DNA from 2 places in the Blautia fusiformis genome. Region 2 is predicted to be linked to the other one. Evidence: riboswitches for the same ligand, from Rfam matches in the RefSeq annotation. Region 2 holds a riboswitch; the other holds the start of a gene.
What was found. A riboswitch is a leader RNA that binds a small molecule or an ion and turns the genes downstream of it on or off. The one in region 2 is predicted to bind cyclic di-GMP.
Positions count from the first base shown of each region.

Region 1: linked by a shared signal. The riboswitch ahead of LKD46_RS01910 (hybrid sensor histidine kinase/response regulator) and the one ahead of LKD46_RS05450 (substrate-binding periplasmic protein) in region 2 are both predicted to bind cyclic di-GMP.

Region 1 covers NZ_JAJEPT010000002.1:200-16,776, reverse strand. Annotated here, with positions in the region: gene LKD46_RS16505 (YitT family protein) at 1-57, opposite strand, end outside; gene gnpA (1,3-beta-galactosyl-N-acetylhexosamine phosphorylase) at 251-2,413, opposite strand; gene LKD46_RS01950 (phosphotransferase enzyme family protein) at 2,447-3,562, opposite strand; gene LKD46_RS01945 (beta-galactosidase) at 3,652-5,676, opposite strand; gene LKD46_RS01940 (carbohydrate ABC transporter permease) at 5,858-6,688, opposite strand; gene LKD46_RS01935 (carbohydrate ABC transporter permease) at 6,681-7,580, opposite strand; gene LKD46_RS01930 (ABC transporter substrate-binding protein) at 7,671-8,960, opposite strand; gene LKD46_RS01925 (DUF6106 family protein) at 9,279-9,791, opposite strand; gene LKD46_RS01920 (helix-turn-helix domain-containing protein) at 9,879-10,814, opposite strand; gene LKD46_RS01915 (glycerol dehydrogenase) at 10,972-12,072, opposite strand; gene LKD46_RS01910 (hybrid sensor histidine kinase/response regulator) at 12,253-15,459, opposite strand; cyclic di-GMP riboswitch class I at 15,692-15,782, opposite strand; partial or broken gene LKD46_RS01905 (IS110 family transposase) at 16,276-16,577, opposite strand, start outside.
Region 2 covers NZ_JAJEPT010000004.1:177,476-194,052, reverse strand. Annotated here, with positions in the region: gene LKD46_RS05465 (response regulator) at 1-76, opposite strand, end outside; gene LKD46_RS16635 (Hpt domain-containing protein) at 290-514, opposite strand; gene LKD46_RS05455 (ATP-binding response regulator) at 545-2,731, opposite strand; gene LKD46_RS05450 (substrate-binding periplasmic protein) at 2,715-3,530, opposite strand; cyclic di-GMP riboswitch class I at 3,738-3,813, opposite strand; gene LKD46_RS05445 (RidA family protein) at 4,015-4,386, opposite strand; gene LKD46_RS05440 (serine hydrolase) at 4,481-5,947, opposite strand; gene LKD46_RS05435 (ATP-dependent DNA helicase) at 6,071-8,437, opposite strand; gene LKD46_RS05430 (HPr family phosphocarrier protein) at 8,616-8,837, opposite strand; gene LKD46_RS05425 (aspartate kinase) at 9,155-10,474, opposite strand; gene LKD46_RS05420 (DUF2325 domain-containing protein) at 10,656-10,937, opposite strand; gene tsaA (tRNA (N6-threonylcarbamoyladenosine(37)-N6)-methyltransferase TrmO) at 11,081-11,770, opposite strand; gene LKD46_RS05410 (GGDEF domain-containing protein) at 11,839-12,705, opposite strand; gene LKD46_RS05405 (hypothetical protein) at 12,841-13,095, shown strand; gene LKD46_RS05400 (DeoR/GlpR family DNA-binding transcription regulator) at 13,169-13,912, opposite strand; gene LKD46_RS05395 (HPr family phosphocarrier protein) at 13,984-14,241, opposite strand; gene LKD46_RS05390 (PTS fructose transporter subunit IIABC) at 14,280-16,193, opposite strand; gene pfkB (1-phosphofructokinase) at 16,214-16,577, opposite strand, start outside.

The DNA.
Region 1 (16,577 bases), on a different contig from region 2:
GATTGCTCCCACAATGATCATCAGATATGAAAACACTGTCTTAATCTTTTTGTTCATAAAGGCCTCCTCTTTGTAAGCAAAATTGTTTGTCAACAATAACAAAAAGCTGTTATAATAGATTTTCTCTATTACAACAGCTTTGTTTTCCTACTTTTGGAATGGATTTATTATATTATAAGTTTTTTTCTCTGTCAACGCCCTCAGACAATTTCACAGCTTTTCTTTATCAGTAAACCTGTATCCTGCTTTCTCAGATCTGATACCAGCGGATCTCATTAGCTTCCAGATGAAGGTCAAAGCTCTTTCCATCCCCTGTGTAAACCGTAGTGTCCTGTGGCTCATAGGTGTTGTTTACCACACAATACTTTTTATTTTTCACATAAGCATGTACTTCCACATTATAATTGGAAGAAAACCAGCAGAAAAGCTCATTTTCTGCCGCTGCTGACCAGAGCACAGCACGATAAAGGATACGGCTGTTGCAGAAGCTGTACGGAAGTCCGCTGATGTAAACACCTCTGCCTTTTCCGAAGGTTTTTACTGCCATCTGGACTTCCTGGTCCTTCTGGATAAGGATCTTCGTATCCGGAAGTGCGAAGATATTCTTTTTCCCCTCACCGAAATCTACGGTTCCGTCTGTATCCTTCAGGATAAAATGATCTTTATGCTCTTCCCAGTTGTATTTATCGGTATTAAGATTAAATCCTCTTTCTTCCTCTACACCAAGGATGTCATCCAGCTGGAAGAATTTTCCCTGCCACTGATGAGCTGCCGGTTCACCGACGCCAATAAATCCGCCGCCATTATAGACAAATTTCCGCACAGCTGTAAGAATCTTCGGATCTGCCCAGTTCTCACCACCGGACTGTGCAGTATCCGCATCACCTACATTGATGATCACATCAAAATCATTCAGCAGATCTTTATCCTGACGGATATCATCAAAGCTGATAAAGGACACATCAAAAGGCGCACCGCTTAATGCCTCGATAATTCCGAAATAGGAATAATTCTGCTTGTAATAGATGGCATGATGTACCATATGGTTGCCCCAGGAGCGCATTTTTCCCCAGCAATTTAAAACAGCCACACGTTTTACACAGTATGGTGTGGTTCCCTGGATATTGTCGTAGAGCACACGGAATTCCTGGCAGACTTCCTTGATATACTGTACAAAATCCGGAAATTCCAGAGCCAGTTTCAGATAACCGCCGTATCCAATTCTCTGGATCGGACTTCGAAGGATAGCTCTTCTTGCAGTCACCCAGTTTACTTTTGCCTCTTTTACAGGATCCCCGCCCTCATGGAAGGTGTCCGGGAAAAAGTACGGCAGAAATCTTCCCTCTGTATATTTTACATGTTTAATATCACTGAACAAACGTAGGGTCGCTCCGTTTCCGACGCTTCCCACTACCGCATCCAGCCCGATGGAAGCAAACTCATCCATAAAGGGCTCCATACCGATCCAGTGATCACCCATGAACATCATGGCCTCTTTTCCGTATTCATGGACAATGTCTACCATTTCCTTTGCAAGCTTCGCCACTTCCCGTCTCTGGAAAGCTTGGAAATCTTTAAATTCTTTTGATGGGATACGGTAGGTGTTGTTCATATATCCCTGATCAATGATAAACTCCGGACGGAACTTATATCCCACTTCCTGCTCAAACTGTTTCAGGATATAGGGGCTCACCGAAGCGGAATATCCAAACCAGTCTACATATTTTTCCCGTGCCATCTCATCAAAGATCAGTGTGAACTGGTGAAAAAATGTAGTAAATCGTACTACATTCACATAATCATGGGAATCCAGAAATCTGCGGAGGCGATTCATGGAATGTGCACGTGTTGCCGGCTGACGCACATCAAAAGTGATCTGAGGTTCTACATCTTTCCAGTCATTGACAACTGCATTGTACATATGTACCGGATCCCACATGATATATGCAAGAAAGCTTACCGTATACTCATGAAACTCTTTCGCCGGCCTGATCACAACATTTCCGTTTTCTTCATCGTATGACCATTCCTCTGTACTGACAGCTTCCCCTGTAGTCCGGTCAATGACTTCCCACCATCTTCTGATATCATCTCTTGTATTCACCGCCAGCATATCCGGATACAAATGATCCATCAGATGGATCTCCAGAGTATCCGACACTGCCGTGTGAAAAGATGTCATGATATACATCTGCTGGATTTCTTCCGGATGGGCCTTTGCCCAGGCATTATCCTTTCTGGTGGTATAATAAGTTGCATAAATCTTTGCGCCGGTTTTCTTCAGCTCTGCCGGAAATTCCGTTCCGTCACAGTCACGGATGGCATCTGCACCCCACTCATCCAGCATTTTCAGTGTCTCCGGGATCACATCCAGATCTGTCGGAATGGTCACTCTTCCTTTTGTTTCGCTCATCACTTTACCTCCATTGTAAAAATTCCTGTTTTTTTATTTCTGATATTTTTTCACGATCGTCTGCATAGTATCCCATTTCTGTTCCATATCAGCCACCAGCTTAAACTGTGTGCGGCAGCGGTCCAGATTGTGTTCTTCCCGGTCGATCTTAAAATAATGATCTCCTTCCAGATAATCGGTAAGAAAGCGAATGCCACATTCATAAGTCATCACCTTAGCTCCCATGGGAAGCATCTCGATCTCTTTTGCACTAAGCTTATCTCCACAGCTTTCCAGAAAGCCTTTTACATAGATTTCATAGAGCTCCATATCACAGGAAACTTTGCTTAAATCTTTCTCATCCTCCAATGCAGTGCTGGCCCCGAAACGAATGGAATCTCCAAAATCATTCATGGCAAGTCCCGGCATAACCGTGTCCAGGTCCACTACACAGATTCCCCTTCCTGTTTCCAAGTCGATCATAACGTTATTCAGCTTCGTATCGTTGTGCGTTACCCGAAGGGGCACCTCACCTTTTGCCAGAAGCTCACCGAATACATTTGCCAGATACTCATGCTGAAACGCAAATGCGATCTCTTCTTTTACGGATGCGGCACGATGGCGGCTGTCCTTCTCTATGGCATTTTTCAAAGTCTGAAAACGTTTCTTTGTATCATGGAAATCCTTTATCGTTTCATGCAGAGTCTCTGCCGGGTAATCTGCCAGCATTTCCTGGAATTTTCCAAATGCAACTGCACTTTCATAAAAATCCTCCGGTTTTTCCGCCAGATCATAACTTACTGCATCGGTAATAAAAATATAAGCTCTCCAGCATTCTCCGTTTTCATCTGTCAGGAATGCCTTCCCGTCCTTTGTCGGAATCAGGTTCAGAACCTCCCGTTCCGGATCTCCTCCCTTCTGAAGAACTTTCTTTTTCAGATGCCCGGTGACTCCGGCAATATTCTCCATCAGTTCTTCCGGTTTCTGAAAGATCTCCCGATTGATCTTCTGAAGGATCACCTTAATGGACCCCATCTCTCCGATCCGATATCTAAGCATATAGGTTTCGTTGATATGCCCGCTTCCGCAGGGGCCGCAGGAAACCAGTTCTCCGGTAAATGCAAACTGATCCGCTATTCTTTTTATCTCTTCTTTTGGTGTACCTGCCATTTTACCTTCTCTTTCCCAGACAGCAGTAAAAAGCATACCGTCCGAAAACAAATATACTTTATACTTTTGCTGTGATTTTTTTACTTTGATTATTTTTTCCGCTTTAAGATCCTGGTGGCAAGCGGAGCCATATTTTCATCCGTTGATCCGTAGAGAACTTCGTAATCCCCCGGGACAGAAACCGTTTCTGTCTTTTCTCCGAAGTTCTGGATAAATAGATATTCCGTATCCTTATTTTCTCTGGTTGTCACAGAAATACCTTCCGGTATAAATGTAAGCGGCATCTTCACGCCTGCTTCCTCTGCTGCCCTTCCCAGAAAATCCTCATAAAAGGCTGCTTCCATATCTGCCGCCACATAATAAACATGGCCCTTTCCGTATTTCTTGTGAGTCAGTACCGGATACCCCTGATAGAAATCCCTTCCATAACGCAGCAGTACTTCCGCATCGGAAACCTTTGCAAGCTCACAGAGATTTTTGCAGGTATAGCTTTCTGTAATTCTGAGATGATTTCCTGTTTCCGGGATACCTACGTTTTCTTCCCAGTCATAAAGTGCATCGATCTCTTCCGTACGGATACCGGCTGCTTCCATCAGCCCGTGAGGGGTTCCCTCCAGATAGCATTTATCTGTTTCATCTACAAGTCCGGACCAGTAGGAAATTACCAAAGTACCACCGTTTTTTGCAAAAGCGCGAAGCTTTTCGGCATATCCATGATAAAACATGTAGGCCATCGGTGCCGTTACCAAACGGTACCGGGACAGCTCATGTTCCATATTGATGATATCTGTATTATAGCCTTTTCTTCGGAGAGCACGATACTGTTTCAGTACATTTTCCTGATAATGCATATCCTCGTTTCGAGGTCCCTGCGCATCCTTCAGCGCCCAGTCATTTTCCCGGTCATAGAGAACAGCCACTGGAGACTTCGTCACGCTTCCAGCAGTTTCCCGGATCTGCTCCAACGCTTCTCCTACCTCTGTCACTTCGCGGAAAATACGAGTATCATCCCCACCGTAGTGATCGATCACCGCACCATGGAATTTCTCAGAGGCTCCCTGGCTCTGACGAAGCTGGAAATACAGAACACTGTCTGAACCATGAGCAACTGCCTGCAGAGAGGCAGCCAGATGTATTCCTGGTTTTTTCAGCTTGTTGATAGGCTTCCAGTTGGTCGCAGAGGGACAGGATTCCATCAGAAGAAACGGTGCTTTCTTGATGCTTCGCATAAGATCATGCTGCATGGCTCCGTCCAACGCTGTGGTATAATTGTCTTTTTTATGCCAGCTTGGATAATTATCCCAGGATGCAATATCCATAACATCCTTAAATTTTTTATAGTCCAGTCCGTTGTAGTCATACATCAGATTGGCAGTTGCCGGAAGCTCGGAACCACCTGCACGGATCGCAGAAATCTCATGCTTCATAAAATCCACAGTCCTGTCTGTAACAAAACGTTTCCAGTCCAAGGTAAGTGCATGAAGAGCATTTTCCCCCTTTGGCGAAGGACTTTCGATCTGATCAAAGCTGTTATAGGTATGGCTCCAAAACGTTGTGCACCAGCTGGAATTTAAATTTTCAATGGTCCCGTATTTTTCTTTCAGCCATTCCCGGAATTTTTCCCGGCACAGAGGACAGTGGCATTCTCCGCCATATTCATTGGAAATATGCCACAAAAGCACTGCGGGATGTTTTCCGAAACGTTCAGAAAGCTTCTTATTAATATTGTAGACTTTTTCCCTGTATACTGGAGAAGTATAACAGTGATTATGTCTTCCACCGAAAAATCTTCTTGTGCGATCCGGATCCATGCGAAGAACTTCTTCATATTTATCTGCCATCCATTTCGGTCTTGCTCCGGATGGTGTGGAAAGTATCGTATAAATTCCTTCTTTATACAGATTATCGATCACTTCTTCCAGCCAGTCAAAGTTATATCTTCCCTCTTCTGGCTCCAGCACTGCCCAGGAAAACATTCCCATGGAAACGGTATTGATATGGGCTTTTTTGAAATATTCGATATCTTTTTTCAGAATATCCGGTCTGTCCAGCCACTGCTCAGGGTTGTAATCGCCGCCGTGCAGATAATGGCTGTATCTAATCTGCTCTGCCATTTTTTATCTCCTTATGATTTGATTCACATCAAGCGGACAAAAGCATCCTCTTCTCTGAGAAAATTTATACCAGACAACTGATCCACAGTTGATCTGGTATAAAAAGAATGCTGCGTGATCCAGTTAAAGCATATTATACAATATACCTACAGATTTCGGCAGCATCCTTTTTGTTTTAAAATTATTTTACAGCTCCGGTAATACCCTCTGCGAACTGTTTCTGTAATACGAAGAATACGATCATGGTCGGAATGGAACAGAATAATACGCCGCACATCAGCATGCCGTAATCCGTTACATATCCTGTGATCAGATTGGCGATCAACATCGGCATGGTCATCGCCTTATTATCTGTCATGATTACCTTCGGCCACAGATAGGAATTCCATGCATTCATAAATGTGATAACTGCTGCCGCCGCATAAGTAGATTTCATAGTCGGGATAAACATCTGGAAAAAGATCCTTACCTCGCTTAATCCGTCAATCCGTGCTGCCTCAATGATATCGATAGGAAATGCTCTGGCATTCTGACGGAACATCATGATCATAAATGGTGTGGAAATGATCGGAAGGATAAAACCTACCGCTGTATTTAAGAGTCCGGCTTTTGAAAACATCTTAAATAAAGGAACCATCGTTGCAACCTGCGGAACCATCATTGCAAGAAGCAGGGTGGAAAACAGTCTGTCTTTCCATCTGTCATGATATACCTCAAAGCCATAACCTGCGATAGAACAGATCAGAAGGCAGATCACTGTAGTAAGAACTGCATAAAACAGAGAGTTTCCAAGAGCTCTCCACAGCGGCTGCTGTGCAGTCAGGTTTTTAAAGTTCTGCATAAAATATGTACCCGGAAGGATACGGCCTCTGGATACATCTGTGGATGTATTGGTTGCCGCAGAGATCATCCAATACAGTGGAAATACAGAGATAAATGATACGATGATCAGAAAAATATATGTAGGGATCAATCTTCTCTGAATTGCGGATTTATTCTTTTTCTCAGTCACGTGTATCACCTACTTTCAAATTGATAAAGGCCAGGATCGCTACCATGATAAATATGATAAATGACATTGCTGCCGCATATCCGAAGTTTGGCACGTTGATGAAGCATGTATTATAAACATAATGGGACATTGTGATGGTTGAGTTCGCCGGGCCACCTTTTGTCAGGTTGACAGACTCATCAAACAACTGCAGTGTACCATTGATCGACATAATAAATGTCATGATAATTGTCGGTTTCAGAAGTGGTACGGTAATTTTCCAGAAGGTCTTCCAGCCATTGGCACCATCGATCTTTGCTGCCTCGTATACAGAATATTCAATATTCTGAAGACCTGCCAGATAGAACACCATGTTATATCCTGTCCATCTCCAGATCAGTGCGATGATGATCACGATCTTTGCACTTGTGGAGTTACCCAGGAAGTTATAGCCAGTTGTTAAAATTCCAAGTTTGATCAGGATGCTGTTGATCAGACCGTCTGTTGCAAACATAGAACGGAAGATCAGAGAATAAGATACAAGAGATGTTGCACATGGAAGAAATACACATGTACGGAAAAAGCCTTTAAATTTCAGATCCTTGTTATTCAGAAGCTGTGCAAGCAGGATCGCAAGGACCAGCATGATCGGTACCTGAATAATAAGATACAGGAAAGTATTGACGATGGACTGCTGGAATACCTTATCCATCATGATACGTTTATAGTTACTGAAGATCGGATCCGCAAACCTCATGTTTGCTCCGGCACCTGTCTGTAAAGAAATGATAAATGCGCGGATCATCGGATAAAAACTCATGACAGCGATCATAATGGTTGCCGGTGCCAGAAAGATCCAGCCGGCCGCTCTTTGTTTCGCTACCAGAGACATGCCACTTTTTTTGGAATTCACAGGAACTCCTCCTTTCAAACATCTAAACCTTTACATAAGACAAGGGACTGCATGCAGTCCCCTGCCCTGTATTTCATTAATATTTCAGCTTTACTCTGTCATCTTGAATGCCAGTGTATCCTGTGCTTCCTGAAGTGCAGATTCTTTATCTGCGCCGTTTACAATATTAACAACAGCTGTGTTGATGCACTCTCTTGCCTCATAGTGGTACGGAGTTTTTGTAAATTCCGGAATGTGTGAAGAGTACTCTACAATTGTTGAGAAGATCGGCTGGTTATTGAAGAACTCGCTTGGCTCATTGTAAACCTCAGACTCACCAGCCGGCAGGTAGCAGGAAATTGCACCTGTTTCCGGAAGGATTGCATCATAGAAGTCTGTGCTGGAACCAAATGTGCTTGCAAGGAAGTCCTCAGCAAGCTCTACATTCTTGCAGTTGGATGTAATGTACCAGGAAGATCCGCCATTGTTTGCATAGTTTGTAGCTGTATCAACGCCGTCAACTTTCGGCATTGTTGTGATCTGCCACAGACCCTTCTGATCCTCTGTTCCCATCAGTGTAGCTGTGATCCAGTTACCGTTAACGATACCGGCAGCCTCTCCGCCTGTGATTGTGGAGATGTACTCATCCCAGTTATTTACTAATTTAACAACATTGTTCTTTACAAGATCCACATAAAGATCTACGCATTTCTCTGCTACATCGTTGCCAACGATATAAGCCTCTCCGTCATCATTTACGAAGTTTGCTCCACAGGACTGGATCATCATCATCAGAGTATCGCCACCTGTTGCTTCACTTGTAAGGAGATATTTACCTGTTTTTTCGTGAACGTCTTTTCCGATCTCCATGAATTTGCTCCATGTGATATCTGTAAGATCATCAATGGTATATCCTGCTTCTTCCAGGATATCTGTACGATAGCAGGCAATTGTTGCACCGTTATCAAACGGAACTCCGTAATGTGTGTCATCTACCATGGAGTAGGACTGTTTCAGTTTTCCGAAATCATCCCAGTTGATATCCATATCCTTCAGATCTGTAAAAGCATCCGGATAACTCTTCAGATATTTCTGATAGCTGTTGTCCTGCATCAGAACGATGTCCGGAAGTGTGCTGTAATCTCCGGCGTTTGCTGCTGTTGTAAGTTTGGTCTGGCAGTCATCAGAAGATGTCTCAACTACATCAACCTTGAATCCTTCGTGATCCTTTGCATACTGCTCACCTGCAATATTCATAGCCTTGATGTTGAAGTTCTGATCCCATGCCCATACAGTCAGGGTGTTATCGTCATCACCTTTTGCATATACTGCTGTAGTAGTTGCAGCAAAAGACATTGCCATGATACCTGTCATTAATACTGCGAGTAATTTTTTCTTCATTTACTTTTCCTCCTTTATTAAGCATTTCCCGTTTGCTTATGAATAGATTATAGCATCCGTATTTCCTCTATAGTTTGCAGAATTGTTCATATAATGTGCAATTTCAACCATTTTATTGATTGTGCACTATTGTCACGCTATATTTTTACAAAAAATATGCACTTTGAGGATTTTTCTTTTTACATTCGTCAGGATGCCCAAAAAAACCTTCTTTTTTGACATTGTGCGAACATTTTTTGTCAAAAAAGAAGGTTTTTGTTTCTATTTCATAAAATTTTATGTTGTTTTTCATACATATTTCACAAACATTTCTGCATATTATGCAAAATAAACCCTTTCAGGAAACTGCGTTTTCATCGTATGCAGCATTTCCTCTGTCAGATCCAGAAGAAGTTTTATTTTACGTCCATCTTCCTGAATGATCATGGTATAGTAAGGCACATCATCTTCATAAGAGGTATAATCGTATTTTTTCAGTTTCTCCGTTCCGGTATTCTTTTTATATTTTGCCACTTTTTCATGATAGTGAGGTGCTGTCACTTCCATCTCCTCAAGCTTCAGCACGTGAGCTGTTTTACGATATTTTTTACCATAGATCACATCTATGGTCAGTTGTCCGTTTTCCATGGTATATTCATAGTCTCTCTGGCTGAATATGTCATAAGCAAAGTAAAGCAGCGCCAGAAGAAATCCCGGAAGCATGAATGCCTGAGAGATCGTGATACCCATCAGTACAAAAATTGCCGCAAAGATCACCATTACTTTTCTGAGAGCTCCTGACATATGTTTCTTTTTTCTGGAGACCTGCTCCACAATCCTGTAATCGTACATTTCTTACCTCTTTCCATCTGCCTGATCCGCATACAGTCTGATATTTCTATTCTGTCGTGATAGATCCATAGATCTGGTTTTGTTGTTTTACCAGCCTTCCTCTGAATGGATGTCAAACTTAAGAAGCTGCTGTTCATAGTTCTCCGGACGTTTTCTCCACTCCAGAGGTGTCATTCCCGTAACCTGACGAAAATTCCGGTTAAATGTGGAATTGGTGGTAAAACCACACTTATGTGCTATATCTGCAATTGGCTGATCTGTTTTTTTCAGATAATCACAGGCCGCCTGGATACGGATCGTATTGATGTATTCCAGCGGGCTCATCTTCATGTAAGTCGTAAATATCCGGCGCAAATGAGTTTCACTGATATGACAGTATTCTGCCAGTTCGTCAATACGAAGATCCTCCATGTAATGATCAGAAATATAATCCTGGAACCTGGAGATCATATCCATGACTTTTCCTCTGCCTTCGCTGTAACGTTCTTCGCCTAAATCTCGGTTTATCCTTGCGATTTCCACAAGAAGCGATGCCAAAACTCCCTTAGCTTCTTCCAGATAAAATTCCTCTCCATCCCGCATGATATCCAGAATCTTAAGGATCTTACCTGCCATGGATCGGTTTTCTTTTTCATTCAGAAAAAGCGATCTGGAGTTGATCCGCTGAACGATTTTTTCTTTTTTTACTGAATTATTAATAAATTTATCCAGGAATCCTTCTACATCAATAAAAAGATACTCCCAGCGGCTGATAGTTCCAATATCACTGTTTGTGGTATGTGGATAATTGGATGGGATCACCGTAAAATCCCGGTCATGAAACTGTACCTTATCCTCTCCAAGTATCATAAATCCCTGTCCTTCATAGCAGAATCCGATTTCCAGATAATTATGAAAATGGAGATAATCGATATCGTTCCCATAATTCTGAACCCACTTCTGTCCAAGCAATGCAAGGATGGGGCTCCCCTCCGGCATCTTATAATATCGAAGCTCCATTTTGGGTTTTCGTTTTTTTGCCACAAATATTCCTCCGTATGTTTTTTGTTCCGATATTTACTGATCTTTCTGTTATATTACAGCCATACATAAAAAAAAGCAACCTGCAGGATAACAATACTTGATAACTCTTGTTTCTGCAGATTGCAATTTTTATATCAGCTATTTACTTTTTATCTGTTTATTCCTCATCCAGGTAATATCTTCCATATGCATCTGCCGCTTTGATTGCTGCAAATACAGTTTCCGGTGTAACTTCAAATGGCATGTTGTGAAGTGTATCATTCTCCGCACATGCAGTTGTGGCAACTTCCATAAGCTGCTCATCCGTTACCTTCCCAGCTCCAAGCTCTGCCAGAGTAACAGGAAGTCCTACTTCAATGCACCATAAGATGATCTCTTCCAGATCTTCCTGGGGAATATTCTCCAGTACCAGCTGTGTGATGGTTCCGAATGCAACTTTTTCTCCATGATACATATGATGGCATTCTTCCAGTACAGTAAATCCGTTATGGATCGCATGTGCACCTGCAAGTCCTGCACTTTCAAAACCAATTCCAGAAAGAAGTGTATTAGCCTCAATCACTTTCTCAACTGCCGGTGTGCATACGCCTGCTTCCAGAGCTATCTTAGCTTTTACGCCCTCATCCATCAAGGTATTAAAGCAAAGTTCAGCCAGTGCCATGGCAGCCTCTGTTGTCTTACCTCCTGCACAGGAAGTTGCTCCGCTTCTCTTGCATGCCCTTGCCTCAAAATATGTTGCCAGTGCATCTCCCATACCAGCCACAGTAAGACGAACCGGCGATTTGGTGATGATATCTGTATCCATCAGAACAAGATTCGGATTCGCCGGAAGAAACAGATATTTTTCAAAAACTCCTTCTTCTGTATAAATAACAGACAAAGCACTGCAAGGGGCATCTGTAGATGCGATCGTCGGGCAGATAAATACCGGTGTTCCCGCATAGTATGCAACTGCCTTCGCTGTATCAAAGATCTTTCCTCCACCAATACCAATGGTAAGATCACACTGCTCATCTTTTACGATCTTTACCAGACGATCAATCTCACTGTTACAGCATTCTCCGTTAAAATAATCAAAAACCACCTCACAGGTACTCTCAGCAAAGCTCTCTTCGATCGTTTTACCGATTCTTTTATATCCGCCTTTACTGATCAGAACCAACGCTTTTTTTCCACTCTTTGCAGCATAAGTTCCAAGATTCTTCATTTCTCCCGCACCCTGTAAATATTTGGACGGACTGATTAAAATTTTCGCCATTTTATACTTCCTTTCTTTGTTTTCAGAAGTCAGCCTCCGCATCCGGCTTTTGTATTTATATTATAATTGCTGTATTTTTTTATTGCAAGGAGTATTTGAGGATTTATGCAGCATCACCTGAGTTACTGTTACTGTTCACTCTGTTCCTAGTAATATACTTTGTGATCACATGAAAATCAGTTACAGCCAGCTTTCCAGAACATCATTCAGCTTATTCATATCCAGCGGTTTCGCGATATGTCCATTCATGCCTGTATTTTTGGCCAGCTGTACATCTTCTGCAAAAGCATTGGCAGTCATGGCAACAATAGGCAGTTTTCCCTTTTCACCCGGAAGGCTCCTGATTGCTGCAGTTGCCTCATAACCATTCATGACAGGCATTTGGATATCCATAAAAACAAGATCATACGAACCTTTCGGAGAAGCTTCCACTTTTTCAACTGCAATTTTCCCATTTTCTGCCGTTTCCACTTTTGCACCTGTCATCTGTAAAATTTCACCAGCAATTTCTCTGTTCAACTCATTATCCTCAACCAGCAGAATCCTTTTTCCCGTGTAGTCTGATTCTGACAGCTTCTCCAGATAATTTCTTGCTATTTTTTCTTTTCTTCCTGAAGTAAACTGCCGCAGTGTTGCCGTCAGCCGGGAACGGAACAGCGGTTTTGCAATAAAAGCATCTACACCTGCAGCCTTTGCTTCTTCTTCAATTTCGCTGAATTCATAGGATGTCAGTACAATGATGGGGATCTCTTTTCCTATCCGCTTCCGGATCTGTCTGGCTGTTTCTATGCCATCCATCTCCGGCATCTTCCAGTCTAAAATAACAGCAAAGTAATCATCTTTCAACTCATGCCGTGCATAACAGCGCTCAACCGCTTCCCTGCCAGAGAGAACCCATTCACCCATAATACCGATTTCCTTTAATGTTGCAACTGTACTTTCACAGCATGTCCTATCATCATCCACAACCAGGACCGGCAGATTCATCAGATTTCTGTCCTGTTCTTTTTCTTTTTCCTGAAGCTCCAGATAAATTGTTACTGTGATTTTAGTTCCCTTGTGCAAGGTACTGTCCACTTTAATAGTGCCATTCATCAGGTTCACAATATTTCTGCTGATTGCCATTCCCAGACCAGTTCCCTGGACTCTGGTTGTCCGGTGGTCATCCGCGCGGCTGAACGGCTCAAACATGATTTTCTGGAATTCCGGTGACATACCGATCCCATTATCCTCAATCGTAAATTCATAGCATCCAAGTTCTGAAAATCCATTTGGCTTTTCCTCTATGGAAAAAATAATATTCCCGCCATCCGGTGTATACTTGATCGCATTACTCATCAGATTCACAAATACCTGCTGAATCCTCAAGCTGTCACCACAGACAGCCTCATGTTCAATATGATTGATGTGTATATCAAAATTATGTTTATGTTCATCAAGCACCGGTTTCGTAAGTGTAATAAGATTATCTACCAGCTCTGACAGATTGAAATCTTCCTGTGCCAGTGTCATTTTTCCACTTTCAATGCGTGCCATATCCAATACTTCATTGATCAGCCCCAGCAGATGGCGGCTTGATTCTGTGATCTTGCCGAGGCATTCAATGACTCTGTCCTGGCTCTCAACATTTGCTCCTGCGATTGCTGTCAGACCCACAATCGCATTCATTGGTGTCCGGATATCATGGGACATATTGGAAAGGAATTCTGTTTTCGCACGATTTGCATTTTCTGCGGACCGGTAAGCCTCTTTCAGTGCCTGACGGGATTCAATCTCTGCTTTCTTCTCCTGTGTCACATCCATGGATGCCAGCAATACCTTTTCCAGCTTTCCATTCTTCCATTCCAAGGGAATATAAGAAGCGATTTTATAAGTCTTTTCATCCAGGCTGCAATACTCAAACTTATAAATATCATTTTCACTTTTCAGTTTTTTCCGAATATTATCCGGGGCTATCAGGATATCTATAACTTCCAATGGTTCCAGTGTCTTATATTTTTCAAGAACCTGCATCTGAAAATCATGATAAAATCCCAGAGGTTTATATATCATCTGTCCATTCAGATTGTAGAATTCATATCTGTCATTTTCCAGATCACAGACAACAAAGCGGTCAACCAGACGCACTATGCTCTGGATCAGCTGCTCCATGGAAGCATTATCTGCTGCCATCTGCAGATGCCGTGCGCTCTCTACCTTTGTCTCTGTGATATCACGTAGAAAGATCATGGCATATTCTGAATCCTCTATTTCGCCACGTATGACCACATTGCGGACCCATCGTTCTTCTCCATTCAGAGTGATACGGCACTCTAAAGCCAATTCGGTTTCCAGCCCCTTCAGCCTTTCTGCAATATAACCACGGTCGTAAAAAGAGGATACCGCCTTCTTATCTGTCTCCACAACATAGGAATCCACAAAATGCCGGATCAATTCATCCCACGTATGACTCTGTTCAAAGACGGTCATCAGGGACGGTTCAACCTTAAAGGTATCAAAAGTATTCGCTTCCAGATTCACATAATACTCGCACAAATCTGCTTTCGTAAAAGCCCGGTGGAAAGCAGCAGATTTTTGTGCCTGCATGATTTCTTTTTTCTCCCCATCAATGTTAATAAAAATCCCGGCAATCCTGCTGGCAGAACCATCCAGACGGCGTATTACTTCTGCCGATGCCCGAAACCACTGGTATTGATTATCCTTCATTCTCATACGATACTCTACCTGGTATTTTATCTGGTTCGTCTTATCCTTAATTGCCGCCTGAAGCTGCACCATTACTCTTTCTTTATCCTGTGGATGCAGAAGATCTGACCAGGATTCCAGTTTATTCGGAAAGTCCAGGGTGTCATGATAGCCAAGCATTTTTCGAAATTCATGACTCCAGTTTGCATTCACAATCTCACTGTTTTCGTCACAGTCAAAATACCAGAAGCCGGAACAGATAGCCTCATTGAGCAGTGCCAAATTTATATGATCCCAGTTGACCTGTACGGACATAACCCAGATCTGTCTGCCCGCCTCATCTGTCGCATCCTCTTTACAAAGCCGTACATTATTCACTGTACCGTCTGCTGCAAGGATCTGTGCTTCCCCTGTTCCGTGAAGCTGCAAAAAACGGTCTCGCTCCAGTATATCTTCCTCGTCATAAAAGAAATTTCTCAATGAGCCTTTTGTCTGTTCCATGAAAGTATCGAATGTATATCCTGTACTATGCAACAGCAGATTATCCACAGACAAAATAGACAGGTTTTGGTCATAAGATCCTGTCATTATACCTACCCCGCCATTATTTTCCAGTGTTTTCTGTACGGCCTGTGACATGGCCTGTGTCTGCCCCGTTACAGTCTCACCTAAGGAATATATTTTGTCTTCATAATTTTTCATTTTATAAAAGTCCTCTCTCCGTCTTATGCCTTCTTCATCCTGCTTTTATCTGTATACAGAAAACCTGTCCCTGCTAGTTTCGTTACCCATTTTTGCATACAAAAAGGACATCTGCCAAAATCTGCCAGTGTCCCTACTATATTCTTTAAAATCACACATCTATATAGTATAAAAGGTATCGGAATCTCTTCTGTTCAAACATCTTTTCCATATATTATGATGATATGGAAACAGTGGCAACCGGCTGACATGGTCAAACTTTCTGACTTTAGTCCCTTCTGGCTTTGCGACCCTGCCTTTCAACAGGTTTGCCTTTAAAATAATTTTCATTTTTTCCAAAAATAAAATACCATGTGGTTTTTCTTACGTCAATAATATTTTGGTGGAAAATTTACATATATTTTAACCGAATCAAGTAACTCCCCTGTGGAGGTTACGAAAAGCAATAAGCAGTGGGTGAGGACCTCTCTATTCTTTTTAGTGCATGTTCAACAAAAATCCTTGATTTTACTGACTTTGCTGAACAGTTAATAAGTTACATATATCTACAAAATAGAGTTTTCTGGATATGAAGTGACTTCATGGAGTCCATTTCTGATGATTTTAGGTACAAGAAATAAAACGTCTTTGTTTCTTCTTATGAAGGCCTTCCTGTTTCCCAAATCCACCTACAGTAACTAACCTCTCATGTCTACCAGGATCACCATCCTCTGACGAGTCCTAAATTGTCGGGTAGAAACACCTATTACTAGGTATATCCCCCACAGATCCGTACGTGCCCAATTCAGGCATACGGCTCTTCACGACACTTATGCCTCAGATTATCCATATAGGCTCACGGCTGTATACCAGGTCTCTTATTTCGGCATAAATGCCTTCTGGCATGTATGGGATTGAATATCTCCCATCCACAACTAGTTTTGCGATTGTTTTCGGATCTTTTGAATCTGTTTTCTTTGGACTGTTATCATCAAGTTCCTTGATCTTCTTAACCGAGAATGGATTGACCATTACTAATCTTTTCTGATGATCATTTACATACTTCACAAACGCAAACCAGTAATGACCTGTTGGCTCGCAGCCGATCAGAACTGCAGTCTTTTTATTCTCAGTCTTAA
Region 2 (16,577 bases):
CTCCGAGGATCTCCTTCAACATATCCCTGTTAAATTCTGAATCGTCTACAATCAGGATCTTTTGTCTTTTATCCATATTTTTTTATTTCCTTTATCCAATGGGTTTATGATGTTCCAAGCACCTGGTCAAAGATCGAACGTCGTGTCGCATCACTTAATTCGACAGTCCCTTCTTTATTTCTTCAATCATCCTCTCATATACTTCTGTTACTTTTTCCATTGCCTCCGATATCCCAGGCTGCGCTCCGGTTCTATCTCTCAAAAGTTCTGTTAACTCATTACTAACCTCTTACAGACGGTCAAAAGAAAGATTCTGACAAACCCCTTTCAGTGTGTGTGCACTGCGGAAAGCATCTTCATAATTTTTATTTTCCAATGCCAGTTTTAACTGCAGGTAACTCGGATCCTCAAGGAACTTTAATGTGAATTTCCGGATCAGTGCTTCGCTTTGAAGGCGTCCTAAAACCTCTTCATAATTTCCTCCGATAGCTTCATAGCATTCCTGTATTGTCATGATTTTGTCCTCCTATCTATATTTCACTGCTTATTTGTCACTGCCATATCCATTATATTTCACCAATTTATGAATTACTTTTATCAGTAACCCCACATCAACAGGCTTAACAATATGTTCATCCATCCCTGCTTCTTTTGCTCTTATTCTGTCCTCCGTGAACGCATTTGCTGTCATTGCAATGATCGGTATTTCTTTTGCATCCTCTCTGTCCAGAGACCGGATCATCTTTGTAGCTTCATAACCATTCATGACCGGCATCATAATATCCATAAGAATGACATCAAATCCACCAGGTCCACTTTTTCTGAACAGCTCAACCGCTTCCTGACCATTCCATGCTTTTGTCACGTCAGCCCCTTCATTCTGAAGCAAAAATTCAGCGATTTCCATATTCAGTTCATTATCTTCTGCCAGAAGAATATGCAGTCCCTTTATAGATTTTTCTGATATATCCTTCTGTTCTTCACGTTTATCCGCATCCAGATCTATCTTAAATGGAACCCGGATCACAAATGTAGTCCCTACACCGTATTCACTTTCGAGGGTAATGGTTCCACCCATTTTCTCGACCAGATTCTTTGCGATCGCCATTCCCAGGCCTGTTCCTGGAAATTTTGTACGGCTTCCTGTATGTTCCTGTGCAAATGGTTCAAAAATATGTTTCTGGAACTCCTCAGTCATTCCGATTCCTGCATCCCGGCAGATAAATTCCATTGTCGTCATTCCTGGCTGTTCGGATGGGATTTCCATGCAGCTAAGATAAATATGTCCGTTTTCTCTGTTATATTTCACTGCATTGGACAGGATATTCATCATCACACGTTTCACATACCCCGGACTTCCAATAAGATTCCGGTGTATGATTTCTTTTTTCTCCCACATGATCCGGATATTCTGTTCTGCTGCCACCTGCTCGATCACAACAAATACTTCCCTGGAAATACTTCTCAGATTAAATGGGATCTCCTCCAGAACGATCTCACCGGACTCCAGCTTACTCATATCCAGAACATCATTTACCAGCTCCAGCAACAGATTGGATGCCTCTTTAATCTTTGTCCTGTATTCCGTCTGTTTCTCCATATCATCTGCATAATGGTCTGCCATATCGACCAAGCCGCAGATTCCATTGATCGGAGTCCGGATATCATGGCTCATCCGCTGGAGAAACTCTGTTTTTGCCTCATTGGCAGCCTCTGCCTTTTTTGCAGCTATCAGAAGTTCTGCCTTATATTTTTCGTCTTTTTCCTGTTCCTGTTTCCGGTGTGTCAGATTGGTTCTATATGCCCAGAACCAGAATATACTGAATATCAGAAGATAAATAAAAATAACACCTGCTACATTTAATGGAAGATTATGAAACACTTCCGTATCCGGAAGATACGCATAAATATAATAATCCCGCTGCTTCAGCATGATTCCGTAGCATCTGGTTCCTTCATTCTTCAAATGATAAATGTGCTGACTGTCTGTATGCTTTTTCATTGCCTGAACAACTTCGTTGTCGGCTGTATTCTGCCCTAACAGCCTCTCATCATTACTGGCAACAACGATCCCATCATCTGCAACAATGATCGTTCCATCTTTCTGGACACTATAACCATTTAAAAGCTCTTGTATCGTCAGGGTATAATTTCTGGTAAATTCAGGAGATGTGTAGTAATAGATTGCAACGATACCTGGCACATCTTTTCTGGCACAGGCTGCAATGTCAATATAGGATCCATCTTTCCTGGCAAACCGTTCTGAATAAGATCTTTCTTCATATCCGGCAAAATCCATGATAATTTCTTTTTGCAGATACTCCGTGATCTCATTAGTCAGAGACTCCTCCATACTGTATTCACAGTCCATCTTTCCTTCTTTATCCAGCACTATGATGCCATCCACCCAGAGAGTCTGCAGGTTTTCTTTCAGCAAATCCTGGCTTAGCTGATCGCCGTTTTCTGTTTCCATGCTAATATTTGTACTCATCTGTCTGGCACTTTCAATGGCACGTAAAAGACTTTTGGATTCCGAAGATTCATTATAATGGGTGTAGGTTGAGCACTGCACTTTGACATAGTTTACGATCTCCACCAGTCTTTTCTCTGCTTCCGCTTTTTCTGCGTAGAAGAAATAAAACAGAGAGACTACAGCCACACAGATTCCGAGCAGACCTCCGAGCAGCTGGATTCGTTTTCCTTTTGTCTTTCTCTTAATATCCAAGATCATCCACCTCCAGATACTTCTGGGGATCATCCAGATATTTTTCAATAATTTTCAGGGATGTGCCATCCTGACGCATCTCCGCCAGTGTCTGATCCATCTGCTCACAGATTCCCCTGTCATCATCTTTTGCAAAAGCGACACCTATTCCGGTGATCATAAGAGGCTCTTCCAGGATACGGAAGCTTGTATCATAATCCTTCATATACTGAACGATAGATTCCTCGTGTGCGGCAACTGCATCTACATATCCTTTCCCAAGAAACGTATAGATCAGTTCCCGATGTCCAAGACTGATCAGATTTCCCAATTTGGGGATTCTTTCATCTGTCCGGTTCAGAAAGATGCTTTCCGGTTTGGTTGTGGACTGAACAGCCAGATTCTTTCCCTCCAGATCACTCAGTTTATAGATATCACTGTTCTCATTTACAGCGACCACCTGACGGCTTGCTATGTATGGTCCTGCCCATCGGTAATCGTCAAGGCGCCCTTCCATGGAAAAACATCCCATGATACAATCAATCTCTCCACTCTCTACCAGTTCTTTTTTCTTCTCCCAGTTGATCTGGACAACCTTCACCTGATATCCCATTCTCTCGAAAGCTTCTGTAGCCAGTTCTACATCTATACCCGTCGGTACACCATCCTCATTCAGATAATTGTATGGTGGATAATTATCGCTGCCAAGGGTAATAACAGGCTTTTCTGGTTCTTCTTTCGTGTTATCTGTGTTTTTACACCCTGACAGGGTGACTGCTAAGATGCCCGCAAGCAGAATGCCTGCAATCACTCTTTTTCCTTTCATTTTCCATCTATCCCTAACTATCCTTTTTGTTTTTTTCATATCTGTATTTACGGTTTCCAGCCTCGCATTATTTTCCCGCTCCACACGGATCGCTTCCTGCTGATTTCTACGCATAACAAGAGAAATCACCAGCATAACGCAGACAGCTACGACAACCGTAAAGCTAACGATAAAAAAAACACCGTCTCACAGACAGTGCACCTCATTTCATGCAACTGGCTGCCATTTTACAGGCCCTATAGCTTTGCGTCCCAGACTTTCATCTGGTTTGCCGATCATCCTTATTAAGCTTTTATACGTATCCTAAAAAACTGGTTTTATTATACTACAGCGCTCTACTTTACACAAGAAAAAACATTACCGTTTTAACGCCTGAAAACACACAAAAAGAGATTGCTCCAAAACAGAGAAAAATACTTTATCCCCACGAAAAAAATCCCCGCGTCTGACTGAAATCAGACAACAGGGATTTTTTATCAAATCATCAGATTGCTGCGATCACTTCTACCTCGCAGAGAACGTTCTTTGGCAGTGTCTTGACTGCAACACAGGAACGTGCAGGTTTATTTACGAAATATTTGGCATATACTTCATTAAATGCCGCAAAATCGTTCATATCTGCAAGGAAGCATACTGTCTTGACTGCATTCTCATAGCTGGAGCCGGCAGCTTCCAGAACTGCTCCGAGGTTCTTCATAACACGGTCAGCCTGCTCCTCGATGGTTGTTCCAACTACCTCTCCGGTTGCCGGATCCACCGGGATCTGACCGGATGTGTAAAGCGTATCTCCATGGATGATAGCCTGGGAGTATGGTCCGATTGCTGCAGGTGCTTTGTCTGTATGTACTGTCTTCATAATAGAATTCTCCTTTCACGAACATTTCGGATACTTCTCTGTCGGAAATATCCATCAGGATCTTGCTCAGCTGTTTTTTATTCTAACTCACAGATCACCCCTGGTCAAGGTCCATATTCAGATAATTATAAACAATACCGGAAATATCCCGGATATGCGAAACTGCGTCCCCAGGTTTACAGTCTTCTGACATCACACAGAGGATATATGTAGTCTTTTTTCCATATACAATGGCGATATCATGCTGGTCCGTATCCGTTTCTCCAGTCTTATTTGCAATTTCCACGGACGCAGATATCCCGCTGGGGATCTTAGTAGTAACCTGCTGATTCAGAAGCAGATTACGCATAGCCTCCGAAGCTTCTTTCGATACACATTCTCCTTTATAGATCCGGAAAAGAAGCTCTGCGCAGTCTTTTACGGAAGTGGTGTTCCTGCCGCCGAGGCCGACGTCCTTTGAAGAGGACGGGCTTAAGATGTGCTGAACGGAAGTATCTGCAAATTTCTGTTCCGCAAGAAATCCATTTACAGCCTGTGCTCCGTCCTTAAAAACACCCGATGCTGTCTGCAGACGTACCAGCTCATTAAAGGATTCATTGTCACTGACTGTGATCATATTCCAGAGAAGATCATTGACCTTTGTGGATACGGACGGATCTGTAACATCTTTTTTCATTTTTGCCGCTTCGCTCTGAAGGACTGTATCCATGTTGGCATAGGTCTGGGCCATGACAAACACTTTGATCAGACTGGCTGAGTACAGTGATTGACTGTTCTGTTCAAACTCCTGATCACTGGTCAGATCCTTTACATAAACGCTCCATGTACCCTCATAGGTTCCAAGAAGATCTGCAAGCCGTTTCTCAAGGCCATCCATTCCCAGATCTTTCGTCTCGACTTTTCCGGATTTATCCACGGAAAATCCCTCCGGAGTCTCTCCCTCTTCCTGGAGCAGAACGCCGTTTTCTCCGCCAAAATAATAATATCCGTCAAACATCTGTCCTGCAGCATTCATTTCCAGATAATGGATACCTGGATCTGTGACCATTTTTCCATATTCATCAAAATAATACAGCCCGTTGTATGTTGTTTTGTCCACCACCAGCTCATCCATATAACGTACCTGTGGAGAGGCGCTGAGTTTTCCCAGATTGTTTACCATATAACAGCCGTCAAAAGAAACTTCCTCACCGCTGCCGTCTTTTGCCGGAGCCTTCAGATCGGTGATCTGGACCATATGCGAGTTTCCCGCTGTAAATTTACCGCTTTCGTCGTGATAATAATATCCATCAAAAACCGTTCCGTCGATCTCAAAATGATCAAAATAATACACTGCCGGAGTATTTTCTTTGGTTCCATCTTCATTCAGGCAGTAAAAGCCATTGCTTTTCAGAATATATTTCCCGTTTTCACCGGGAATTGGAAGTATCTGGGACTCCTCCGTAACAGAACCAAGGCTTCCCTGTGCCGTCTGCTGCACTGTTGTCGCAAAAACCGGCTGTGCGAGCATCACTGTGCTCAGACAAAATGCCAATGCTTTATATATTTTTTTTCGTCTCATATACTTCTTTCACTTTTCTTATGATCCTATTTTACAGTTTCTTGTCCTGATCCGGCATCCACACATTCCTCCAGTGATTTTCCAGATAAAGACTCTATAAGTATATCGGATTTCTCCGTTCTGTCAAGTAAACCTCTTCCAGAACGTCTCCACTGCACCTTCTACCGTATCCAGCCTGCAGCCTGTACGGTCCTGCCATTCCCTGGGAAAGATTTCCTGGTAATCCCGATCCCAGAAGCGGTCATCCAGAAGCAATATCACGCCTTTATCCTCTTTTGTGCGGATCACGCGCCCGGCGGCCTGAAGCACCTTGTTCATACCCGGATAGCGATATGCATAATCAAAACCACAGTGATTCTTTTTATCGTAATACTCTTTCAGGATCTCACGCTGACTGCCGATCTGGGGAAGTCCGGTTCCTACGATCACTGCCCCGATCAGACTTTCCCCTGTCAGATCAACACCCTCAGAAAAAATCCCTCCAAGGACACAGAACCCTACCAGGGTACCTTCCCGTTCCTGAAATTCCTCCAAAAATCCTTCCCGTTCCTGTTCTGTCATATCTGGTGTCTGACACACGCAGCGCACCCAGTCTACGGAAAATTCTTCCTCATAAACCTGCAGTACGTCTTCCATAAGACGATACGACGGAAAAAACACCATATAATTTCCCTGCCTCTGCCAGACACATCTGGCAATATATCCGGCGATCTTCCGGTATTCTGCACGATTTCTCCGGGTATACCGGCTGCTTACGTCGCTGCCGATAAGAATCCTGCGGTTTTCTTTTGGGAAAGGAGACTGCACATAAATCCCATAGGCATCACGGTCTGTTGTCAAAAGCTCCCGGTAATAGAGCATGGGAAACATTGTAGCTGAAAAGAAAATAGCACTTTTCCCTTTTTTCAGGTATTCTCCCAGATTTTCTGCCGGGTTCACACAGAACAGCCTCAGACGAAATCCTTCTTCTGCGCTGTTTTCGGTATATACTACATAATTTTCATCTACCAGCTCTGAAACATTTAAAAAATCACGCACTATAAAATAAAATTCCAGTATTTCCCTGCGTAGTTCTTCTTCCAGTTCTTTTTCCTCCAGTATTTCTTCCAGTTCACCTGATATCGTGAGAAATGTGATCGGCAGTACTCCGGGATTGGGAAGCACCTGATACCCTTTTCCTGTTTCCGCAAGATTCTCTTCCAGTTCCATCATCTGGCGATTTGCTTTATCCAGTGTTCTGGCCAGTTTTGAAAACCTCTTTCTTATCTTCTTTCGAAGTGCTACCAGACTCTGACGGGAAATACCGGCACTGTACATCTCTCTGCCACGTTCTACCAGATTATGTGCCTCATCGATCAGAAAAATATGATCCCCGGAAATATTTTCCCCGAAAAAACGTTTCAGATGAACATTGGGATCAAACACGTAATTATAATCACAGATGATCCCGTCTACCCAGATTGAAAGATCCAGACACATTTCAAAAGGGCACACCTGCCATTTTTCTGCATGAGCACGGATCACTTCTCTGGAATATACCTCTTCAGTGGTCCAGAGCTCATAAACCGCATCATTTACCCGGTCAAAATGCCCCTTTGCATAAGGACATTTCTCCGGTGTACATTCCGGAGTATCCTGAAAACACAGCTTTTCCTTTGCCGTGATCGCCGTTACCTTGAATTTCAGACCTTTTTCCCGCAGGATGTGAAATGCCTCCTGCGCCACAGTTCCTGTGATGGTTTTTGCGGTAAGATAAAAAAGTGTTTCACCTTTTCCCTCACCGATGGCGCGCACGGACGGAAAAATGGCAGACATGGTTTTTCCCACACCGGTAGGCGCCTGAACAAATAAGGTCTTCCCGCTGGAAACCGTATGGTACACACCACTAACTATATCCCGCTGCCCTTCTCTGTATGGAAACGGAAACTGCAGATCCTTCATGGATGCATTCCTCTCTTTTTTCCAGTTAAGGGAATATGCGATCCATTTGTGATAGGCATCCAGAAGCTTCTGATACCAGCCTTTAAGTTCCTCTATGGAAAAATCCTCACGAAATCTCCTGGTTTCTTCCGTCTCAAGATGAGCGTAGGTCATCTGAATGTGGATTTCTGAAATCCCCTCTTTTTCTCCCCAGATCAGTCCGTAACACATAGCCTGGGCACGGTGAACCGCTACTGGTATGTCCATTGCCTGGACATTTCCGTAAGTTCCCTTGATCTCGTCAATATAAACGGCTCCGTCCTCTGTAAAGATCCCGTCTGCACGGCCCTCGACCTGAATGACCACATCGTCGTATTCACTTTCTTTTTTCAGAGAAACCTCTGCCCGATAATCGCCCTTCATACTCCGCTGTATCTTGCGGTGAAGCCTTCCGCCTTTTAACATGGCTTCCTTATCTCCGGATGTCCCGCTGCTGTTATCCAGATCTCCGCTCCTCAGTATAAATTCCACAAGATTTCTGACAGAAATCCGCACTCTTGGTTTTTCCATATTTTCACTCCCGGCAGCTGCCGGAATTCCAGCCCGGCAGCTATTCTTTTTCCATGCTATACCAGGATTATACCATAAAATATGATCCGAAAGCTTCCCATAATAAAAAGGACGCATGTTCTGCTTTTCTTCTCATGAACTGCGCCCTTTTATCACCGTTTTTCTTTATTCATATTTCTCAACCTGCTGCATACTTGGAAAGAACACGATTAAAATCCTCATCTTCTCCGTAACACTTTACTGTCAGAGTCTTTGTCAGATCCAGACTCAAAAGTCCGAGGATCGACTTTGCATCAATGATAATACGGTTATAAAATACATCAATATCAAATTTACATTTGCTGGCTGCGCTGACAAACTCCTGTGCACTTTTTTCATCCAGTTTGATCTGTTTCTCCATGGCTGACTGCCTGCCTTTCTGATTTTTTTATATGTCAGTTTTACACAAAAGTTAAGTTTTTGTCAATACTGTTTATTTCATATCAAGCATTTTTCGACACAATGTACAATATCTTTGTCTTTCCTTTGGAAATCCTGTTGAATTTGATTGTATTATTTTTAGTCCAAAAAAATCCGCCGCAGGACGTGTAATATACTGTCCTGCGGCGGATTTAATCAATCGGATATAAACAAAATCCGTTTCCGGATTTAATCGATCGGATATTCGGAATCCGCTTCGCTACTTCCTTATAAACAAAATCCGTTTTCGGATTTTGTTTATATCCGTGTCAGAACAAAAATATCGTAGATTGCTCTGACTGCTTTTTCGAAATCACGGTTCTCTACGCCGATGATGATATTCAGCTCACTGGAACCCTGGTCGATCATTTTTACATTTACATTTGCATGGGCAAGAGCAGAGAAGATCCTTCCTGCAGTGCCTCTCTGGGATTTCATTCCACGACCAACAACTGCGATCAGTGCAAGGTCAGATTCCATCTCCACAAAATCAGGCTGTACCAGACGGTGGATACCTGCGATAACCTGCTGCTCTTTCTCCTCAAATTCGTCCTGATGAACATATACAGTCATGGTATCGATTCCGGATGGTACATGCTCAAAGCTGATCCCCTGATCTTCAAATACCTGAAGCACCTTGCGTCCGAACCCAATCTCACTGTTCATCATGGATTTCTCGATATTAATAGAGCAGAAGCCTTTCTTTCCGGCGATACCGGTAATAGTAAATTTCGGCTTCTTACAGGTGCTCTCTACGATCAGAGTACCTTTATCCTCCGGGCTGTTTGTGTTACGGATATTGATCGGGATTCCCTCTTTACGAACCGGGAAAATGGCATCCTCATGAAGAACAGTAGCTCCCATGTAGGAAAGCTCACGAAGTTCTCTGTATGTGATCGCCTCGATAGGCTCCGGATTGTGAACGATGCGCGGATCCGTTACAAGAAAACCGGAAACGTCCGTCCAGTTCTCATAAATATCTGCATGAATAGCTTTGGCAACCAGAGATCCGGTCACATCAGAACCACCTCTGGAAAATGTCTTTACCGTGCCATCTGCACATGCGCCGTAAAATCCCGGAATAACCGCATGCTGGGATTTGCTGAGTTTTTTGGAAAGGAGTTTATTGGTCTCCTCCGCTTCCAGATTACCGGCTTTATCAAAACGGATCACAGAAGCTGCATCCACAAAATCATATCCAAGGTATGCAGCCATGATCTTACCATTGAGGAACTCTCCTCTGGATGCCGCATACTGGATTCCTGCCTGTGCACGGAAATCCTCATCGATCTTCCTGAACTCCTCCTCAAGAGAAAGGCTCAGTCCGAGACCCTTGATGATCTCATAATATCGCGCCTTGATCGCATTAATCTTCTCAGTGATATCCTCCCCTTTAGATGCTGCGTCATAACATCCATAAAGCATATCAGTCACTTTGATATCCTCGTCAAATCTCTTTCCCGGAGCTGACGGAACTACATAACGGCGGCTCTCATCGCTGCGGATGATATCGCCCACTTTCTGGAACTGCTCCGCATTTGCAAGAGAACTTCCACCGAATTTTACAACTTTTTTCATGATAACACCTCTCACCTGTAATTTCGACTTCCAGCGCTGCATTTCCACCATTCACTGCAACGCTTTACCACAGAAACCTACGGCTATTTTATTGAATAATTTGTAATTTTGCAAGCCTTTCTGTAACATTTCTGCAAAAAAGTCAAATTATACAAGAGAAAAGTATCTCCTGACCGGTTTCTTATGCACAGTACTGCTTCAGAATGTTCTCAAGAGCTGCCGCGCTGCTTGTATGACAGCGGCATACCGGAATGGATTTTTTCTTTGCTTCTTCTACTGCGCAGTTTACCATTTTGTGGGAAACAGTACTTGTGAACAGGATCATCAGATCCGGCACCCCAATCTTTTTCTTCATGGCTCCTTTTTCCTTGGCAAAGACTTTCGCCTTGCATCCGAAGCCTTTACAGATATCCTCATACTGACATACCATTCTTTCATTACCACCTACAATTACAACGCTCATAATTCACTCTCCTTTGATCTCTGAACTTTTATATGACTGTTTCAATGTTATTTTAAACTAACTCCATTTTTAAAATAATGAGTTAGTGTTTGCTAACTCATTTATTATAATATCATCACTTAAAAAGTTTGTCAAAGGTATTTTTAAATTTTGTCTGATTTTTTATATTCTGTGATCTCACACACTGTAAGTATGCCGTTTTTTACCTGAAAACGAACATCCATTCCTGCAAAAGGCATTCCGTATATCCTCTCCGGATCTTTCTGGTAGGCAGGCCTCGGATCTTCTCTGAGCACACCTTCCAATGCAGAAAGCTTGTCCTCCGGGATCCTTGCCTTCCATTCTTCCGGGATTTCCACCTGCAGAAAATGCTGCTCCACCTTCGTCGCAAAGCCGCCCAGTGCTTCCGGATAACAGTCTGCCACAGGCAGATATGGCTTGATATCATAGATGGGGGTTCCGTCCATCAGGTCCGCACCGGATACGATCAGTACCGGAGCTTCTTTACTTTCCATGTCGATCTTTTTAAGCTTCACACAGGATAAGCCTACAGGATTGGGGCGGAAGGGCGATCTGGTGGCAAATACGCCCATCCTTTCATTTCCGCCCAGACGTGGCGGACGTACCGTAGGGGACCAGTTCTCACGGATCGACTGTGAAAACTCCCACAGCAGCCAGATATGCGAAAAATCTTCCAGTCCCTTTACCGCTTCACGTACCCGATATTCCGGTTCAAAAACAATACAGGCTGTCAGTTCTTCCACTCGACCGCTCTGACGTGGGATTCCGAATTTTGTCGGAAAATCACTTCTGATCCTTGCGATTATCTTCATATCTCTCTTCTCCATTTACCTGCCAAAGAAATATCTTTTGCGTCTGTTACATAATTCTGCCATTTCCGTCAGATCCGCTTGTAAGCAACACAGTTTTTTTGCCGCTTGGCCTGATAGAGAAGCTTGTCCGCTTCTACCACTCCATCTCTGACCTTACAGCTTCCATATACACCTCCAACGCTCGTGGAAATCCGGATTTCTTTGTATTCCGGCACATCTGCTATTGCGATCTCTTTCCGAATATCTTCCAGCTTCTGCTGAAATACCTTTTCCGGAATTTCTTCAAACATCAGAAGAAATTCGTCTCCTCCATAACGCAGTACCACGTCATCTGCCCGCACATGATCAAAAATCGTTCTGACAATGGTGCACAACGCCGCATCTCCGGCTACATGGCCATAGCTGTCATTGATCTGTTTAAAATTATCCACGTCGATCATAGCTATAGCCCCCATCTTATCCAGGGATTTCAGCTGTTCCTCAAAATATCTCCGGTTTCTGGCACCAGTCAGCGGATCTTCATATAATTCTCGATTGAATTTGCTGATCTTATCGATCAGAGGCCCGCTTCCGTAAGCTCCCAGAAAAATCTTATCCGTCATTTTAAAGACCATTTCCATAACAAGAGGTGTCCCGTCTATAACCACATATTTGGCGATCACCTGGTAAATGTCATCATTGACGAACTCAAATTTCGTCATTCTGTTTTTACGGGCAAAAACTTTGGCAGAAATACAGTTCTCACATCTTCTGCCTTTATTCCACACTGCAAAGCATTTATGTTCTGCTTCATAAGAGCAATCGTCTGAGCCAATATTTACCGGAGCTGTACGGCTAACATCCACCAGTCTTACAATGTCAAAAACCGTCTTCAGCATTTCTATTTCCATATTTACTTCCCGGGCAGTCATAAATACACCCTTATCTTTATCCATAGTATTTTCCTGCGTTTCTGAAATATTATATACATTCATGATAACATATTGCACATCAATTCACAATTGTATTTCATCGTCGTTTATGCTATTGTATAGTGTATAAGAAGTAATATTTTTATCAGGAGGTTTCATATGGCACAGAGACGTACAAAGATAGAAGTACTCAATGAGAAAATTTCCAAAGTAGATTCCAAGATTGCTGCCTGCACCGAAAAGATAGCAGCGCTGGAGGATGAAAAAACTGCACTGGCAGCTCAGCTGGATGAGATCCGCAAAGCTGAAAAAAAGGCAAAGGAAGCTGCCGAACTGAAACGTCTGCTCAAGCTGATGCACAAAAAAGACATTTCCGTAGAAGATCTGGAAGCCATGATCTCCAAGGAAGATTGAAACAGATCCTCAACAAACAAAAAACCGGTTTACGAAGAATTTCTTCCAAACCGGTTTTTTATTTGTGATCTTTCTATGATACGATCTGTATATTTCTGCAATCTTTATATTCTTTGGAACAGCTTTCCGTCAGGATCACTGCTCCGTCAAATGAAAAGAACGTCACCGCACTGATCTGTCCGAATTTGGAGCTGTCAGACACTACGTACTTTTCCAGACACTGCTCCATGGCGGTTCGCTTTACCAGTGCTTCATTGGATTCCGGCGTGGTAAAGCCTTCTCTCTGAGTCATCCCGTTGGTCCCGAAAAAGCCCTTTGTAAAATGATAATTCTTCAGCATTTGCATGGCCTGACTTCCGATCACAGCTTCCGTAGATCCCTTCAGTTCTCCGCCGATCAGCAGCACACGGACTCCCATCTGAGCCAGAGCCCTGGCATGGGAAACACCATTGGTGACAAAAGTCGCCCCGGAGCCTTCCAGATGCTCCAGCATATATCCGGTAGTCGTTCCCGCATCCAGATACACAAAATCTTCCGGACGGATCAGAGCTGCCGCATAGGCTGCGATCTTCTTTTTTTCTTCAATATTCAGCTCAACTTTCTGGGCTACGGTAGGCTCATAGGCATTGACAGTATGTTCCAGCGCCACCGCACCGCCAAAAACCCTGGTCAGCTTCCCCGCCTTGTAAAGCGCCGTGATGTCTCTGCGGACCGTAGATTCCGATGCATCCAGGATATCTTTCAGTTCTGTTACCGTAACACTGTTTTTTTCTCTGAGAAGGCCGAGTATGATCTCGTATCTCTGCTCCGTCAGCATTCCTTTTCCTCCTTCAAAAAAGACATCCCGATCGACCGGACCGGGATGCCTTCTGTTCACTCATTCTGAGATTACAGGTTCTCCTGCATGAATTTGCTTACTGCCTCGTATGCTGCATCCTCATCTGCACCATCGAATGTAAAGGTAACCTCATGTCCCTTCTTTACGCCAAGTCCCATAAGTGCAAGAAGCTTTCTGCACTCTACAGTCTTGCCGTCCTTCTCGATAGTGATCTTGGACTCGAAACCTTTTACAAGCTTCACAAGCTCTCCGGCCGGACGTGCATGGATTCCTTCGTTATCTGTTACTACATACTTGAATTCTTTCATTTCTTTATCCTCCAGTTTTCATTTTAATTTAAAAAAATTTAAGCAACTTTTTTCTTCAGTACCCCGAGAAGTACAGCTGAGATCAGAGTTCCCACAACCAGTGCGACCAGATACATCATTGCATTACCTACAACCGGGAATACGAAGATTCCGCCATGTGGTGCCATCAGTGTACAGTTGAAGAACATGGAGATTGCTCCAGCTGCTGCGGAACCGACGATACAGGACGGAAGTACATGGACCGGGTCAGATGCCGCAAAAGGAATCGCACCTTCTGTGATAAATGCAAGTCCCATAATAAAGTTGGTCGGTCCTGCCTCACGCTCTTCTTTTGTAAATTTGTCTTTAAACAGCAGGGATGCGAGTGCGATGGCACACGGAGGAGTCATACCTCCCACCATAACTGCTGCCATAATGTCATAGTTGCCTGCCGCAATAGCTGCTGTACCAAATACATATGCTGCTTTGTTGAACGGGCCGCCCATATCAATGGCCATCATACCACCAAGAACCAACCCTAAAATTACTTTACTTGAATTTCCCATGCCTGTCAAGGCATTATTTAATCCTGTATTAATACCGCCCATGATCGGCTCTACAACGAAGGTCATACAGAGTCCCATAAGAAGGACACCAACAACCGGATAGATCAGTACAGGCGCTATTTTTTCCAGTGCTTCCGGAAGCTTATCACAAACCTTACGAAGTCCAAGGATCAGATATCCTGCAAGGAAGCCTGCAAGAAGTGCTCCGAGGAAACCGGATTTTCCGTTTGCCGCGATCATACCGCCCACAAGTCCAACTGCAAGTGCCGGTCTGTCACCGATGGCCATTGCAATAAATCCGGCCAGGATCGGAAGCATGAAACCAAATGCAGTTCCACCAATGTTTTTCAGAACAGCCGCTACCGGTGTGATGGTACCAAAGTTTGCTCTCTGGTCTGCAGGAAGGGAACTCAAATCTACACTTAAACCATCGATCAAGAATGCTAGAGCGATCAGGATACCACCGCCTACAACCAGTGGAAGCATATGAGATACCCCGTTCATCAGCTGCATATAGATCTTGTGGCCTGCTCCGCCGCCTGCTTTTGCATTTGAGGAAGAGCTCTGACTGCCTGCTGCTGCATGATATACCGGAACATCTCCGGAAATCGCACGTTCAACAAGCTGGTCCGCTTTGCTGATTCCATCTGAAACCTGACATTCGATGACTTTCTTTCCATCGAAACGATCCATGGGAACCTTGGCATCTGCAGCTACAATGATGCAGTCTGCCTCCCGGATCTCCTGATCCGTAAGTACATTTTTTGCTCCACCGGAGCCTCGTGTCTCTATTTTAATGAAACAGTCTTTCGCCTTTGCTGCTTTTTCCAGTCCCTCTGCTGCCATGTAGGTGTGGGCAATACCTGTGGGGCAAGAAGTAACTGCCAGCAGTTTAGCTCTGGCTCCTTCGGAACTTCCTGTATCTGCCAGTCTTTCATCAATATCTTTTTTCTCCTCATCGGCCTTGTCGATGATCTCCATAAATTCATCTACAGAACCTGCGTTGCGTAAGGATTCTGTAAAATTATCATCCATCAGCATTACGGAAAGCTTGCTGAGTACATCCAGATGAATGTTATCTTCTGTATTCGGTGCTGCGATCAGGAAAAGAAGGGTAACCGGCTCATCATCCAGTGCCTCAAATTCCACGCCGTTTTTTACTACCATGGCAGCAAGTCCCGGTTTCTTTACCGCATCACATTTTCCATGAGGAATAGCGATTCCCTCACCGATTCCTGTCGTACTTTCTTCCTCTCTTAAATACACCTGTTTCCGATAAGCTTCCCTGTCGCTGATCTTTTCACTTTTTACCATAAGATCTACGGCCATGTCCAGAGCTTCAGATTTCGTCTTCGGTGCAGCATCCAGTGATATGCTTCGTTTGTCAAGCAGATCTGTGATTCTCATCTTCCCTTCTCCTTTCTTCTTTACCCCTCTGTTACCTGTTCATATACTGCCTGAACCTCTTCCCTTGTGGCAAGATTTTCAGAAAATGCACTTGCACTTCCTGCGGAAATTCCCATATGGAATGCATATTCGTGATCCTGTTTTTCCATCCAGCCTGCCATAAAGCCTGCTACCATGGAATCTCCGGCTCCTACGCCGTTTACCAGTGTTCCTTTCGGCGCCGGTTTCTCAAACACCTGACCGTTTTCCGCTACCAGGACAGCTCCCTCACCGGCCATTGAGATCAGCACGTTTCTGGCTCCTTTTTCCTGGAGCTTCTTTCCGTAAGGGATCACATCCTGACGGTTCTTAATCTCTACGCCGAAGATTTCTCCAAGCTCATGG